2 regions of the Pseudomonas sp. P8_241 genome follow, and region 1 is predicted to be linked to the other one. Evidence: predicted binding sites of a transcription regulator. Region 1 holds the regulator's gene; the other holds the start of a gene.

Region 1 (7,413 bases):
CGATTTCCTGGCCCTGAAAATTCGCGAGATTGCCACGGCCAACGAGATTCTGCTGCTGGAGTCACCAGCGCTGGCGCGGTCGATTTACTACTCCACGGAGTTGGAGCAGGAAATTCCCGGCGGGCTCTATCTCGCGGTTGCCCAGGTATTGGCTTACGTCTATCAGATCCGCCAGTACCGCGCGGGTAAAGGTAAACGACCTGATCCGCTCAAGGATGACTTGCCGATTCCGCCGGACCTGCGCCGCGATTCCTGAGGTCTGCAGTGCTTGTGCCGACGCCTTCGCTGGCAAGCCAGCTCCTACAGGGTTGTGTTGATTGCGTTGGATGTTGCGTAGATCTTGCCCACGCTTTCTGTAGGAGCCGGCTAGCCGGCGAAGGCGTCTGTTCAGGCAAAGAAAATCGCGGTTAAACCTCTCTATTTCAACCTCCCGCAAAAGTTGGAAAGCTTCTTGCAGTAGCCGCCCTGCGCCCGCTTCAGGCGTCAATGTTTTGCTTCAAAGGAACGGGGAATACCGGTGGATCGCTCTCAGTTAATCAGCGCAGCTCGCACAAACGTCGCCGACCTCAGTCGGGGCAATTTGGGTGTGCCGCTGTTGCTGCTGGTCATGCTGGCGATGATGATGTTGCCGATACCGCCGTTCCTGCTCGACGTGTTCTTCACGTTCAACATTGCGTTGTCGATTGTGGTCTTGCTGGTTTGCGTATACGCCCTGCGACCGCTTGATTTTGCGGTGTTCCCGACCATTCTGCTGGTGGCGACGCTGTTGCGCCTGGCGTTGAACGTGGCGTCCACGCGGGTGGTGATGCTCCACGGGCAGGATGGCCATGCGGCCGCCGGCAAGGTGATTCAGGCCTTCGGTGAGGTGGTGATCGGCGGCAACTATGTCGTGGGTATCGTGGTCTTCGCGATCCTGATGATCATCAACTTCGTCGTGGTGACCAAGGGTGCCGGGCGGATTTCCGAGGTGAGCGCGCGTTTCACCCTCGATGCGATGCCCGGCAAACAGATGGCGATCGACGCCGACCTCAACGCCGGCCTGATCGATCAGGCGCAGGCCAAGGCCCGTCGTTCGGAAGTCGCCCAGGAAGCCGAGTTCTACGGTTCCATGGACGGTGCCAGCAAGTTCGTGCGCGGTGATGCCATCGCCGGCTTGCTGATTCTGTTCATCAACCTGATCGGCGGCATGGCGGTCGGTATCTTCCAGCACGGCATGTCCTTCGGCGACGCCGGCAAGGTGTATGCGCTGCTGACCATCGGTGACGGTTTGGTGGCGCAATTGCCATCACTGTTGTTGTCCACGGCGGCCGCCATCATGGTGACCCGTGCTTCCGGTTCGGAAGACATGGGCAAACAGATCAATCGCCAGATGTTCGCCTCGCCCAAGGCGTTGGCGGTATCGGCGGGTTTGATGGCGGTCATGGGGCTCGTCCCCGGCATGCCGCACTTTTCCTTCCTGAGCATGGCAGCCCTTGCGGCGGGCGGTGCCTATCTGTTCTGGAAGAAGCAGAACGGTGCCAAGGTGCAGGCGCTGCAAGAGATCAAACGCCAGCAGGAATTGCTGCCATCGCCAGCGCGGGCCCAGGAAACCAAAGAGCTTGGTTGGGACGATGTGACGCCTATCGACATGATCGGCCTGGAAGTGGGTTACCGCCTGATTCCACTGGTGGATCGCAACCAGGGCGGTCAGCTGCTCGCACGGATCAAGGGCGTGCGCAAGAAGCTGTCCCAGGACCTGGGTTTCCTTATGCCGACTGTGCATATTCGCGACAACCTCGACCTGGCGCCGAGTGCCTATCGCCTGACGTTGATGGGGGTGATCCTGGCGGAAGCGGAAATTTACCCGGATCGCGAATTGGCGATCAATCCGGGGCAGGTCTATGGCACGCTCAACGGTATTACCGCCAAAGACCCGGCTTTTGGCCTGGAGGCGGTCTGGATCGAAATCAGCCAGCGTGCGCAAGCGCAATCGTTAGGGTATACAGTGGTCGATGCCAGTACTGTAGTGGCCACCCACTTGAACCAGATTCTCTACAAGCATTCCAGTGAGCTGATCGGCCACGAAGAAGTGCAGCAGCTCATGCAATTGTTGGCCCGCAGCTCGCCAAAACTGGCCGAAGAGCTGGTGCCGGGAGTGGTGTCGCTGTCGCAACTGCTCAAGGTGTTGCAAGCGTTGTTGGCTGAACAGGTGCCGGTACGCGACATCCGCAGCATTGCCGAAGCCATCGCCAATAATGCGGCCAAGAGTCAAGATACCGCCGCCCTGGTGGCTGCGGTGCGTGTCGGTGTCTCTCGCGCCATCGTCCAAAGCATTGTAGGCACTGACTCCGAGCTTCCGGTGATCACGCTGGAGCCAAGGTTGGAACAGATATTGCTCAATAGTCTGCAGAAGGCAGGGCAGGGCTCGGAAGAGGGGGTTCTGCTGGAGCCAAGCATGGCTGAAAAGCTGCAGCGCTCGTTGATCGATGCAGCGCAGCGCCAGGAGATGCAAGGTCAACCGGTGATTCTGCTGGTAGCCGGTCCGGTTCGCGCGATGCTCTCGCGATTTGGCCGGCTCGCAGTCCCGGGTTTGCACGTGTTGGCTTATCAGGAAATCCCTGACAACAAGCAAGTGACCATCGTTGCGACAGTAGGGCCCAACGGCTGAGGTAGTGGTTTATGCAAGTTAAGCGTTTTTTCGCCGCCGATATGCGTCAGGCCATGAAGCTGGTTCGTGATGAGCTGGGCGCTGATGCTGCGATCATCGGCAACCGCCGAATCGCCGGCGGCGTCGAGCTGACTGCCGCGCTGGATTACAAGTTGTCGGCGCTGGCGCCGCGTGTGCCGAACCTCGAGCTCGAGGATGAGCTGCGCAAGACCCAGTCGCGGATCGTCACCGCCCAGGCCGAACTGAGCCTGCGCAGCGAAGGCGAGCGCGACGACAGCACCAACCTTCAGTTGTTCGCCGGCTTGCCGCTGACCGCTGCCGAGCCGTTGATTGAACCGACACTGGCCGAGCCTCGTCACCCTGCACCAGCGCCTGCTCCAGCAGCCGGTATCGATGCTCGGGTGTTCGACTCGATGCGGTTTGAGCTCAACAGTCTGCGTGAATTGATGGAAGTACAGCTCGGCTCGCTGGCGTGGAATCAGCTGCAAGGCAGCAGCCCGGGCCAGGCGAACCTGTGGCGGCGTCTGCAGCGCATTGGCCTGTCCGGCCCGTTGTCGCGTGATCTGCTGGCCATGATTACTGAAATTCAGGAGCCTCGTCAGGCCTGGCGCATGTTGCTGGCGCACCTGGCGCGAATGATCGTGACGCCGGAAATCGAGCCTCTGGAAGAAGGTGGCGTGATTGCCATGGTCGGCCCGGCCGGCATGGGCAAGACCACCACTCTGGCCAAGCTGGCAGCCCGCTACGTGCTCAAATACGGCGCGCAGAACATTGCGCTGGTCAGCATGGACAGTTTTCGCATCGGCGCCCAGGAGCAGCTGCGCACGCTTGGCCGCATCCTCAATGTACCGGTAACCCATGTCGATCCGGGGCAGTCCCTGGTGCAGGCGCTGGAGCCTCTGATGCGCAAGCGTGTGGTGCTGATCGATACCGCAGGCCTTCAGGCCAGCGACCCGGCGCTGCGCATGCAGCTTGAAAGCCTGGCTGGCCGTGGCATCCGCTCAAAAAATTATCTGGTCCTGGCAACCACTAGCCAAAAACAGGTTCTAACCGCCGCTTATCATAGTTACAAGCGCTGCGGGCTCGCTGGCTGCATCCTGACTAAACTGGATGAAACGGCAAGTCTGGGCGAAGTGTTGAGTCTAGCCATCAGCCATGAATTGCCGGTCGCGTATCTGACCGATGGCCCGCGGATTCCGGATGATTTGCATCTGCCGCGTCGTCATCAACTGGTCAGTCGCGCCGTTAGCGTGCAAATGCAGGAAGAACCCAGCGAAGAAGCCATGGCTGACATGTTCGCTGACATCTACCACAGCCCCACCAAGCAGGTAGGCTGAGGTGAAAATGAATAGTTTTTGTACCTACATCGATGGTCTGCCATGCATTGTTCCGTTTGTGAACGCGCAGCCAGTAATGTGGCCTCCGTCTATGCAAGACAAGGTAATGGAATAACATGGGCAGCATGCATCCTGTACAGGTGATCGCGGTGACCGGCGGCAAAGGTGGCGTCGGGAAAACTAATGTGTCAGTGAACTTGTCGCTGGCCTTGGCGGAACTAGGCCGGCGCGTCATGTTGCTGGACGCCGACCTGGGGCTGGCGAACGTCGACGTTCTGCTGGGCCTGACACCCAAACGTACCCTGGCCGACGTGATCGAAGGCCGCTGCGAGCTGCGCGACGTTCTGTTGCAGGGCCCCGGTGGCATTCGCATCGTTCCGGCGGCGTCCGGCACCCAGAGCATGGTTCACTTGAGCCCGGCTCAACACGCCGGCCTGATCCAGGCATTCAGTGATATCGGCGACAATCTCGATGTGCTGGTGATCGATACCGCCGCCGGTATCGGTGAGTCGGTCGTCAGCTTCGTTCGCGCCGCTCAGGAAGTGTTGCTGGTGGTCTGCGACGAGCCGACATCCATCACCGATGCCTACGCCTTGATCAAGTTGCTCAACCGCGACTACGGCATGAACCGTTTCCGCGTCCTGGCCAACATGGCCCAGAGTCCGCAGGAAGGGCGCAACCTGTTCGCCAAGTTGACCAAGGTCACCGACCGCTTCCTCGACGTCGCGCTGCAATACGTCGGCGCCGTGCCTTATGACGAAAGCGTGCGCAAGGCTGTGCAGAAGCAACGCGCCGTATATGAAGCCTTCCCGCGTTCCAAATGCTCGCTGGCGTTCAAGGCGATCGCGCAGAAGGTCGACACCTGGCCGCTGCCCGCCAACCCGCGTGGGCACCTGGAGTTTTTCGTCGAGCGCCTCGTGCAACAAACGGCAGGACCGGTGTTATGACCGCCAGCGGCTACAACCTCTACAAGCAATCGGCCCGCGATGCGCAGTACGAGCTGATCGAGCGTTACGCGCCGCTGGTCAAACGCATTGCCTACCACTTGCTGGCGCGTCTGCCGGCCAGTGTCCAGGTCGAAGACTTGATCCAGGCCGGGATGATCGGTCTGCTTGAAGTCTCGACCAAATACGACGCCAGCAAAGGCGCCAGTTTCGAGACGTACGCGGGCATACGAATCCGCGGCGCGATGCTCGATGAAGTGCGCAAGGGAGACTGGGCACCCCGTTCGGTTCACCGCAATACGCGCATGGTCAGCGACGCGATTCGCTCGATTGAAGCTAAAACCGGCCGTGACGCTAAAGATCACGAGGTTGCGGCCGAACTCCAATTGAGTCTCGATGATTATTACGGAATTTTGAACGACACCCTGGGTAGCCGGTTATTCAGTTTCGACGACCTGTTGCAGGACGGCGAACATGAGGGGCTGCACGAGGATGGCGCGAGTGCTCATCTCGAGCCGTCTCGCGATCTGGAAGATGAACGCTTCCAGGCAGCGCTGGCGGACGCGATTGCCAATTTGCCGGAGCGTGAGCGACTGGTGTTGGCGCTGTACTACGACGAAGAGTTGAATCTCAAGGAAATCGGGGAGGTCCTGGGGGTCAGCGAATCTCGGGTCAGCCAGTTACACAGCCAGTGCGCGGCCCGTTTGCGGGGGCGTTTGGGGGAGTGGCGAGCGCGCTGAAGGCAGTGTGGGGACACTGCGAATGGAGCTGGTGTGGCGTTGAACTGCACCGGTCTCGATCTGTTGTGCTCCAGACAGTCATTGAGTGCTTTGCCGGATTGAATGAAATGGCGCGTCCAGGTGCTGGGCGCGTTTAAGACTGCTTGGAGGTCGAATTGGACAAGAACATGAAAATCCTCATCGTTGATGACTTCTCAACGATGCGGCGGATCATCAAGAACCTGCTGCGTGACCTTGGGTTCACCAACACCGTCGAGGCCGATGATGGCACTACCGCCATTCCGGTGCTCAACAGCGGAAGCATCGACTTTCTGGTAACGGACTGGAACATGCCGGGCATGACCGGCATCGATCTGCTGCGCCACGTGCGTGCCGATGAAAAGCTCAAGCACCTGCCGGTGTTGATGGTAACCGCTGAAGCCAAGCGTGAGCAGATCATCGAAGCGGCCCAGGCCGGCGTTAACGGCTATGTGGTCAAACCCTTCACAGCCCAGGCGTTGAAAGAAAAAATCGAGAAGATTTTCGAACGCATCGGTTGAACGGCGCCACGGGGGAGCTATGGGGAATAACGAATCTTCATTGGGCGATTTTGAATCGACCCTGAAAAAACACGCCGTCGAATTGGTCGCAAGCCTTGAAAAAGGCAAGTTCGGCGACGCTGTGCAATTGATCCATGAGCTCAATCAGACCCGTGATCGCGGCCTGTATCAGGAGGTGGGCAAGCTCACCCGCGAGCTGCATAGCGCGATCGTCAATTTTCAGATTGACCCGCACATGCCGCAAGCCGCAGAAGTGTCCCAGATCACCGACGCCGCCGAGCGTCTGGGCTACGTTGTGAAGCTGACCGAAGCCGCGGCCAATCGCACCATGGACCTGGTCGAAAGCGCCACGCCACTGGTCAACAGCCTGGGTGATGAAGCCCAGGCCTTGAGCACGGACTGGGGGCGCTTCATGCGTCGCGAAGTCGGGGCCGAAGAATTTCGCGAGCTGGCACGACGGGTCGACGGTTTTCTGTCGCGCAGCAGTGTCGATAGTCGTGCGGTGTCGAGCAACCTTAACGACATCCTGCTCGCCCAGGATTACCAGGACCTCACGGGGCAGGTGATCAAGCGCGTGACCCAGTTGGTCACCGAAGTTGAAAGCAACTTGCTCAAGCTCGTGCTGATGGCCAGTCAGGTGGACCGCTTTGCGGGCATCGAACATGACCGTGCCGCGATGCTTGCAGAAAAAGATCCACAAAAACATCTCTCTCAGGGTGAAGGTCCGCAGATTCATGCCGATAAAAGAGAAGACGTTGTGTCCGGTCAGGACGATGTGGACGATTTGTTATCCAGCCTAGGGTTCTAGCGTTTTAGCATTTTAGGTTTTTGGGTTTTTTGACCTTTAGGAGCACCCCCCTACATGAGCTTCGGCGCCGATGAAGAGATCCTTCAGGATTTCCTGGTTGAGGCCGGCGAGATTCTAGAGCAACTGTCCGAACAACTGGTCGAGCTGGAAAGCCGTCCGGATGATGCGGATTTGCTCAATGCAATTTTTCGCGGTTTTCACACTGTAAAAGGGGGCGCCGGCTTCCTCCAGCTCAACGAGCTGGTGGAGTGCTGCCACATCGCCGAGAACGTGTTCGACATCTTGCGCAAGGGTGAGCGTCGCGTCGATTCGGAGTTGATGGACGTGGTGCTCGAAGCACTGGACGCGGTGAACGGTATGTTCAGCGAAGTCCGCGAGCGCTGCCCGATCACGGCCGC
Region 2 (7,413 bases), 3.0 Mb from region 1:
CATGCCGCCGATCAGCTGGACGTCGAAGTGACGCATGCCCATGACACGCTTACCGGCTTCACGGGCGACCGCAAAGGCTTCTGGCAGCAGTTTGTCGAGGGTCTCCCCTTTGGCGATGCGGGCCTTGAACTCGTCTGTCTTGGCACGCAATTGATCGTCCGAAAGGGCCACCATTTGCTCTTCGAAGGCATTGACGAGTTGCACCGTCTTGAGCATGCGTTTGACTTCACGCTCATTCTTGCTTCCAAAAAGTTTCTTTAACAAAGGCGCAAACATATCGGCAGGATCTTCCACACTAAAGGGATGGAGGGCGGCCCCGTGAGTCGCCCGTGCAGCCCTCATGGCCGCATGCGAACGAGCATTCTACCCGGAAACGGTGGTGAGGAAAGTGGCGAAATTCCACGATGCTGGCACTGCGCTTTGACGGGGCTCACTTAAAATAAGGGCGTTTTGCTCAACTTCAACCCATTCAAGGAAGAAGTTAGTTGTTGATTTAATGGGTAAAGCACACCCAAAAGCAATGGGCGGGTTGATCCGTGCTTTCTGCTACCATGGCGTCTCTGTTACTTCAGGTGTCTGATCATGGCGTTTCGCCCACTTACGGCTAAAGTACCTGCCGTTCTATTACGCGAAGCCAAACCGTTGAAAGCCATCCTCGGCCACGCTCAACGACTGGGTCATCTGCAGCGTCTGCTTGAAAGTCAACTGCAACCCGCCGCTCGCGAGCATTGCCACGTGGCCTCCTGGCGCGAAGGCAGTTTGTTGCTGATTGTCACCGATGGGCATTGGGCGACCCGGCTGCGTTACCAGCAAAAGCGCCTGCAGCGGCAATTGCAGATGTTCGATGAGTTTGCCAGTCTGACCCGAATCCTGTTCAAAGTTCAGCCACCGACCGTTCAGCAAGGTGCGACCGGGCATACCATGGATTTGTCCAACGTTGCGGCCGCGACCATTCAGGCCACGGCCGATGGCATCAGCGACCCGAATTTGCGGGCAGCGCTGGAGCGGCTGGCGGCGCACGCCAAATCCAAGGCTTAAAAGATCGCAGCCTTCGGCAGCTCCTACATTGGGATTGCGAGTACCCCGAGGCTGCGATCTTTTGCTTTCAGCGGCGTTTTTTGCTGCCCAGCAACGACCCCATCAAACCACGCACCAACTGTCGGCCAATCTGGTTCGCTGCCTGTTGCATCGCCGATTTCAACGCCTTCCCTGCCGCGGTGCCGAGAAACTCTCCGGCCTGTTCGGTGAAACTCGGTTCCTGCTTGCCCTGCTCCGATTCGGGTTCAGGTGCCAAGCCCTTGCGTCCCATCAGCACTTCATAGGCTGATTCGCGATCGATCGGCTTGTCATACCGCCCCTTTAACGGTGAGCCTGCGATCAAAACCATGCGCTCGGTTTCGCTCAACGGCCCGATTCGCGATTGTGGCGGTGCCACCAACACCCGCTGGACCATCTGCGGCGTGCCTTTCTCTTGAAGCGTGCCGACCAGCGCCTCGCCAATGCCAAGCTCGGTCAGCACCGACAAGGTGTCGAACGCCGGATTTGGCCGAAATCCCTCGGCAACCGCCCGCAGGGACTTCTGCTCCTTGGCGGTGAAGGCGCGCAAACCGTGCTGAATACGCAAGCCCAACTGAGCCAGCACGTCGTCCGGCAAATCGCCCGGCGACTGAGTGACGAAGTACACGCCCACGCCTTTCGAACGAATCAGCCGTACAACCTGTTCCAGACGATCGCGCAATGCCTGTGGTGTGCCGTTGAACAACAAGTGTGCCTCGTCGAAAAACAGCGCCAGCAGCGGTTTGTCGGCATCACCGCGCTCCGGCAGTTGTTCGAACAGTTCGGCCAGCAGCCACAAAAGGAATGTCGCGTAGACCTTGGGCGCTTCGTGCACCAGGCGACTGGCATCAAGCAGGTGAATACGCCCGCGTCCGTCTGCGGTCGGTTGCAACAAGTCTTCCAGTTGCAGCGCCGGTTCACCGAACAGCGCTTCGGCGCCCTGCTGCTCCAGGGTGGCCAGTCGGCGTAAAAGCGCCTGACTTGAACCCGTGGTCATCAGGGCCGCGTCGTCCCCCAGCAGCACCGGGTTGTCCTTGAGATGGTTGAGCAATGCCTTCAAATCTTTCAGATCCAGCAGCAACAGACCTTCACGGTCCGCGACCTTGAACGCTGCATACAGCGCGGACTGCTGACTGTCGGTCAGTTCCAGCAGGCTGCCGATTAGCAGCGGCCCCATTTCACTCAAGGTGGTACGCAAAGGATGACCGGACTGACCATGAATGTCCCACAAGGTCACCGGATACGCCTGAGGCTGATGGTTCAGCCAAGGCATCCCGGCAATCCGTTCTGCGATCTTGCCCTGGGGGTTGCCCGCGGCACCCAGGCCGCACAGGTCTCCCTTGATGTCGGCCGCGAACACTGCCACTCCCGCATCGCTGAAGGCTTCGGCCAGGCGTTGCAAAGTCACGGTTTTACCAGTGCCGGTTGCACCCGCGATCAATCCGTGACGATTCGCCAGGCGAAAGTCCTGGGAAATCGGTTGCCCCGCCAGATCGGCGCCGATGACGAGTTGCGATGAGTCAGGCATTTGGTCACCCAATGGTTAATCTTTAGTCCTGCTCGGCCGATAGCTACTTCGACAAAGCAATCAGACACGATCTGATCAGAAATTTCCCTAAGGAGAGGCGGAAATATCAGTTGCTTTCAACATTGCCTACAGTGCGTCCCTTTATAAAAGCACGCGTTGGACATTAAGACCTTAGCGGAACCCCAAGCCATGAACAAAAATCTGCGTTTCAGCCATAAAATCCTGCTTGCCGCCGCGCTCATCGTTATTGCCGCTTTCGCCTCATTCACGTTGTACAACGACTATCTACAGCGCAACGCGATCCGCGAAGACCTGGACAGCTACCTCAACGAGATGGGCGACGTCACCGCCAGCAATATTCAGACCTGGCTGGCCGGCCGCATTTTGCTGATCGAAAACCTTTCGCAAAACATTGCGATCAATGCGGAACAATCCAACGTCGCCAACCTGCTTGAGCAGAAAGCCCTGACGTCGACCTTCATGGCATCCTACCTGGGTGACGCCACGGGGCACTTCACTATACGTCCTGATGCAAAGATGCCTGACGGCTTCGATCCGCGCGTTCGTCCCTGGTACAAAGGTGCCGAAAACAGCAGCACGCCGACCCTGACCGAACCGTACATCGATGCGGCGACCGGCCAGTTGATCATCTCCATGGCCGCTGCCTCGAAAAAAGCCGGACAGAGCGTGGGCGTTGTAGGTGGTGACCTGAGCCTGCAAACCCTGATCGAGACCCTCAGTGCCCGCGATTTCGATGGCATGGGTTTCGCGTTTCTGGTCAGCGCCGACGGCAAGATCCTGGTTCATCCGGACAAAACCCTGGTAATGAAATCCCTGAGCGAGGCGTTTGCGAAAGACACTCCTCGCATCGGCAGCGGTTTCAGCGAAGTCGATGTCGACGGCAAGACCCGCATTGTCTCGTTCACCCCGATCAAAGGCCTGCCTTCGGTCAACTGGTACATCGGTCTGTCGGTCGACAAGGAAAAAGCCTTCTCGATGCTCAGCGAATTCCGCACCTCGGCGGTGGTTGCAACCGTGATCGCCGTGGCGATCATCATCGCCCTGCTGGGCATGCTGATCCGCATTCTTATCCAGCCTCTGCACGTCATGACCCGCGCCATGGCCGATATCGCCGACGGCGAGGGCGACCTGACCAAGCGCCTGACCATTGAGAACAACGACGAATTCGGCAGCCTCGGCACCGCCTTCAACCGTTTCGTTGAGCGCATCCACGGTTCGATCCGTGAAGTGTCTTCCGCTACCGGTCAGGTCAACGAAGTGGCCTTGCGGGTGGTGGCGGCTTCCAATTCGTCGATGTACAACTCCGACCAGCAAGCCTCACGCACCAGCAGCGTTGCCGCGGCCATCAACCAACTCGGTGCCGCCGCCCAGGAAATCGCCCGCAATGCCGCGCAAGCATCGAACCAGGCCAGCGACGCCCGCAGCCTCGCCGAAGACGGCCAGCAAGTGGTGGATCGCAGCATTGCCGCGATGAATCAACTGTCGAGCATGCTCAGCGCGTCGAGCAGCAACATCGAATCGCTGAACAGCAAAACCGTGAACATCGGGCAAATTCTCGAAGTGATCACCAGCATTTCCCAGCAAACCAACCTGCTTGCACTCAACGCCGCGATTGAAGCGGCCCGTGCCGGCGAAGCCGGGCGTGGTTTTGCCGTGGTGGCTGACGAAGTCCGCAATCTGGCGCACCGCACCCAGGAGTCGGCGCAGCAAGTGCAGACCATGATCGAGGAACTGCAAATCGGCGCCCGAGAATCGGTCAGCACCATGAGCGACAGTCAGCGTCACAGCCAGGACAGCGTGGAAATCGCCAATCTGGCGGGCGAGCGCCTCAACAGCGTGACGCTGCGTATCGGTGAAATCGACGGCATGAACCAGTCGGTCGCTACCGCGACCGAGGAACAGACGGCCGTGGTGGAGTCGATCAATGTCGACATCACCGAGATCAATACGCTGAACCAGGAAGGCGTGGAGAACCTGCAATCGACGTTGCGCGCGTGCTCGGATCTTGAACAGCAGGCGGCGCGTTTGAAGCAGTTGGTTGGCAGTTTCCGCATCTAGCGCCGGATCGGCCACTTTGCCGGCAAGTCGGATCGCCGCATCGCAGCTCCTACAGGGTTAAGCACAAGACCTGTAGGAACTGGCCCCGCCATCACAACCCCAACCGAACAACTATCCTTCATAAAGGTCAACCAAGGGAGAACCAGGACCGGAGGGATGCTCATCGTGCATATCGCTGACATAACCATGTTCTACGCCCCTGCCAGCGGTGGCGTTCGCACTTATCTGGATGCCAAGCATCGTCGCCTGGGCATCAAGCCGGGCATTCGCCACAGCTTGCTGATTCCCGGCTCCTCCTTTAGCGAACACGACGGCATATTCAAGGTTCCGGCACCCGCCCTGCCCTTCGGCAAGGGATATCGATTCCCTCTCCGTCTCGCGCCCTGGCGCAACGTCCTGCAGGATTTACAGCCCGATCTGATTGAAGTGGGTGACCCCTACCTCACCGCCTGGGCTGCGCTGGATGCTCGACGCCAACTCGATGTGCCCGTCATTGGTTTCTATCATTCAGACCTGCCGCTGCTGGTCAGCAATCGCATGGGTAATTGGGTGACCAACAATGTCGAGGCCTATGTCAGCAAGCTATACGGCAACTTCGATCGGGTACTGGCGCCAAGTCGGGTCATGGCCGACAAACTGACCGGGCTGGGTGTCAGGAATGTTTTCGTGCAACCACTGGGCGTCGATCTGCAGACCTTCACTCCGGATGCCAGAGATCCAGAGTTGCGTGCCGATTTGGGTATCGATGAAGACACCCATCTGCTGATCTTTGCCGGACGTGGCTCCAAGGAAAAAAATCTGCCGGTACTGCTCGACTGCATGAAGCGCCTGGGACGGCGCTATCACCTGTTGCTGGTCGGCTCGTCGATGCCCGGAGCGGTGCCGTCCAACGTCAGCGTGATCGATCAGTTCTGCCCCGCCACGCAAGTCGCCCGCCTGATGGCCAGTGCCGATGCGTTGCTCCACGCCGGTGACCAGGAAACCTTCGGCCTGGTGATCCTCGAAGCGATGGCGTGCGGTATTCCGGTGGTGGCCGTCGCGGCCGGCGCCTTTGAGGAAATCGTCACCGAAGAAGGCGGCCTGCTGTGCGCGCCGAACAATCCCACGGCCATGGCCAATGCGGTGCGTGAATTGTTCGCCTCAGACAGCGCCGCGCTGGGAAGACAGGCGCGCAAACATGTCGAACGTTTTTACGCCTGGGATTCGGTGGTCGACAGCCTGCTGGGGCACTACCACGCCGTGCTCGGCACGCAATGGCCGCAGACGGCCAATGGCTGAGTCCATGAACAGTCCAGCTCTGTTATTGGTATTGCATGATGTCGCTCCGCAAACCTGGGCCGACTATCGACCCTTCGTCGAAGCCGTCGACGCGCTAGGTGGTGTACCAATGACCTGGCTGGTGGTGCCGAACTACCATAAGGACAACGATCTCGGCGCTCATCCCGACTTTCGCCGTTTTCTAAGTGACAGGGTCGCCCGTGGTGACGAATTGACGCTGCACGGTTACTTCCATTGCGATGACGGACCAATGGCAAGCAATGCCCGGGACTGGTTCATGCGCCGGATTTACACCCACGAAGGCGAGTTTTATCAATTATCTCGCGAAGCCGCTCTCGCCCGCCTGCGTTCGGGGATCGACCTGTTTCGCCGCCATGACTGGCCGCTGCAGGGATTCGTCGCTCCGGCCTGGCTGATGAGCGAAGGCACCCGACAGGCCTTGCGAGAGTTACCTTTGAGCTACACGAGCGACCCGCAGTTTCTGTACCGCTTGCCGGAATTTACTGCAATCGATGCGCCCGGTCTGGTGTGGAGCGCCCGCAGTGCCTGGCGTCGCGGCGTTTCCAAACTCGTCAATGACCAGCGCGAACAACGCTGGCGACACGCTCCAGTGATTCGTCTTGGTTTGCACCCGGTCGACATGCGCCATGACTTCTCGCGGCGTTACTGGCTGAACACCCTTGAACGCCTGCTCGATCAAGGACGCGTACCGATGACCAAGACCCGTTGGCTGGCCCAGCAAAGCGACAGAATCGGTCGTGTCGCATGAGTCGCATTATTCTTTTACTGATTGGCCTACTCGCTGCGGTGCTGATTCCAACGTTGCTGGGCGGCAGTGAGACCTGGTCGCGGCTGAGCGGTTTTCCACGAACCTGGCTGCTGATCATGTTCGGTATGATCGTGCTGTGCTGGCTGGTGAACTCCCTGCGTTTAAGTCTGCTATTGGGAGATCAACGCCACAAGGTGAACGGACTCAAAAGCCTCGGCGTGGTAATGGCAGCCGAGTTTGCCTACTGCGCCACACCCGGCGGTAGTGGCGGCCCCTTGACCATCATGGCGCTGCTTGCCCGCAACGGCGTACGCCCGGCCCGGGGTAGCGCGGTATTTGCCATGGACCAACTGAGCGATCTGCTGTTTTTTCTCTGCGCCCTGAGCGGAATTCTGATCTATTCACTGTTCCAACACCTCAGCCAGCGTATGGAGTGGTTGCTGACCGTCAGCGCCATTTCGATGTTTGGCGGGTTGCTCAGTTGCGTGATGCTGGCCCGTTATCACCGGTTAGTGATTCGAATGAGCGGTCGATTGCTCGCCCGTCTGAATGTCCAGACCGCCACCCGAATGCGCTGGGCGAGAAAACTCCTGCATTTTCTGGCGGCTTTTACTGACACGCTGAAGTTACCCTTTCAGACACTGATCACGGTGTTTGCGCTGACCTGTGTGCATTGGGCGTTGCGCTATAGCGTGCTGTACCT

What was found. The regulator FliA, encoded in region 1, starts transcription of late flagellar genes. The targets are predictions, from matches to a motif close to CTAAAGTTTNNNNNNNNNNNGCCGNTAA.
Region 2: a site for FliA is predicted at 2,600-2,627, ahead of QMK58_RS23955 (methyl-accepting chemotaxis protein). Genes of this name have one in related genera too.

What each region holds. Positions count from the first base shown of each region.
Region 1 is NZ_CP125377.1:1,969,150-1,976,562, forward strand. It holds gene flhB (flagellar biosynthesis protein FlhB) at 1-256, shown strand, start outside; gene flhA (flagellar biosynthesis protein FlhA) at 518-2,647, shown strand; gene flhF (flagellar biosynthesis protein FlhF) at 2,659-3,984, shown strand; gene fleN (flagellar synthesis regulator FleN) at 4,101-4,931, shown strand; gene fliA (RNA polymerase sigma factor FliA) at 4,928-5,668, shown strand; gene QMK58_RS08965 (chemotaxis response regulator CheY) at 5,836-6,207, shown strand; gene QMK58_RS08970 (protein phosphatase CheZ) at 6,227-7,015, shown strand; gene QMK58_RS08975 (chemotaxis protein CheA) at 7,070-7,413, shown strand, end outside.
Region 2 is NZ_CP125377.1:5,348,405-5,355,817, forward strand. It holds gene secA (preprotein translocase subunit SecA) at 1-276, opposite strand, end outside; gene QMK58_RS23945 (DUF721 domain-containing protein) at 583-1,038, shown strand; gene QMK58_RS23950 (helicase HerA-like domain-containing protein) at 1,106-2,584, opposite strand; gene QMK58_RS23955 (methyl-accepting chemotaxis protein) at 2,774-4,663, shown strand; gene QMK58_RS23960 (glycosyltransferase family 1 protein) at 4,820-5,941, shown strand; gene QMK58_RS23965 (DUF2334 domain-containing protein) at 5,934-6,710, shown strand; gene QMK58_RS23970 (lysylphosphatidylglycerol synthase transmembrane domain-containing protein) at 6,707-7,413, shown strand, end outside.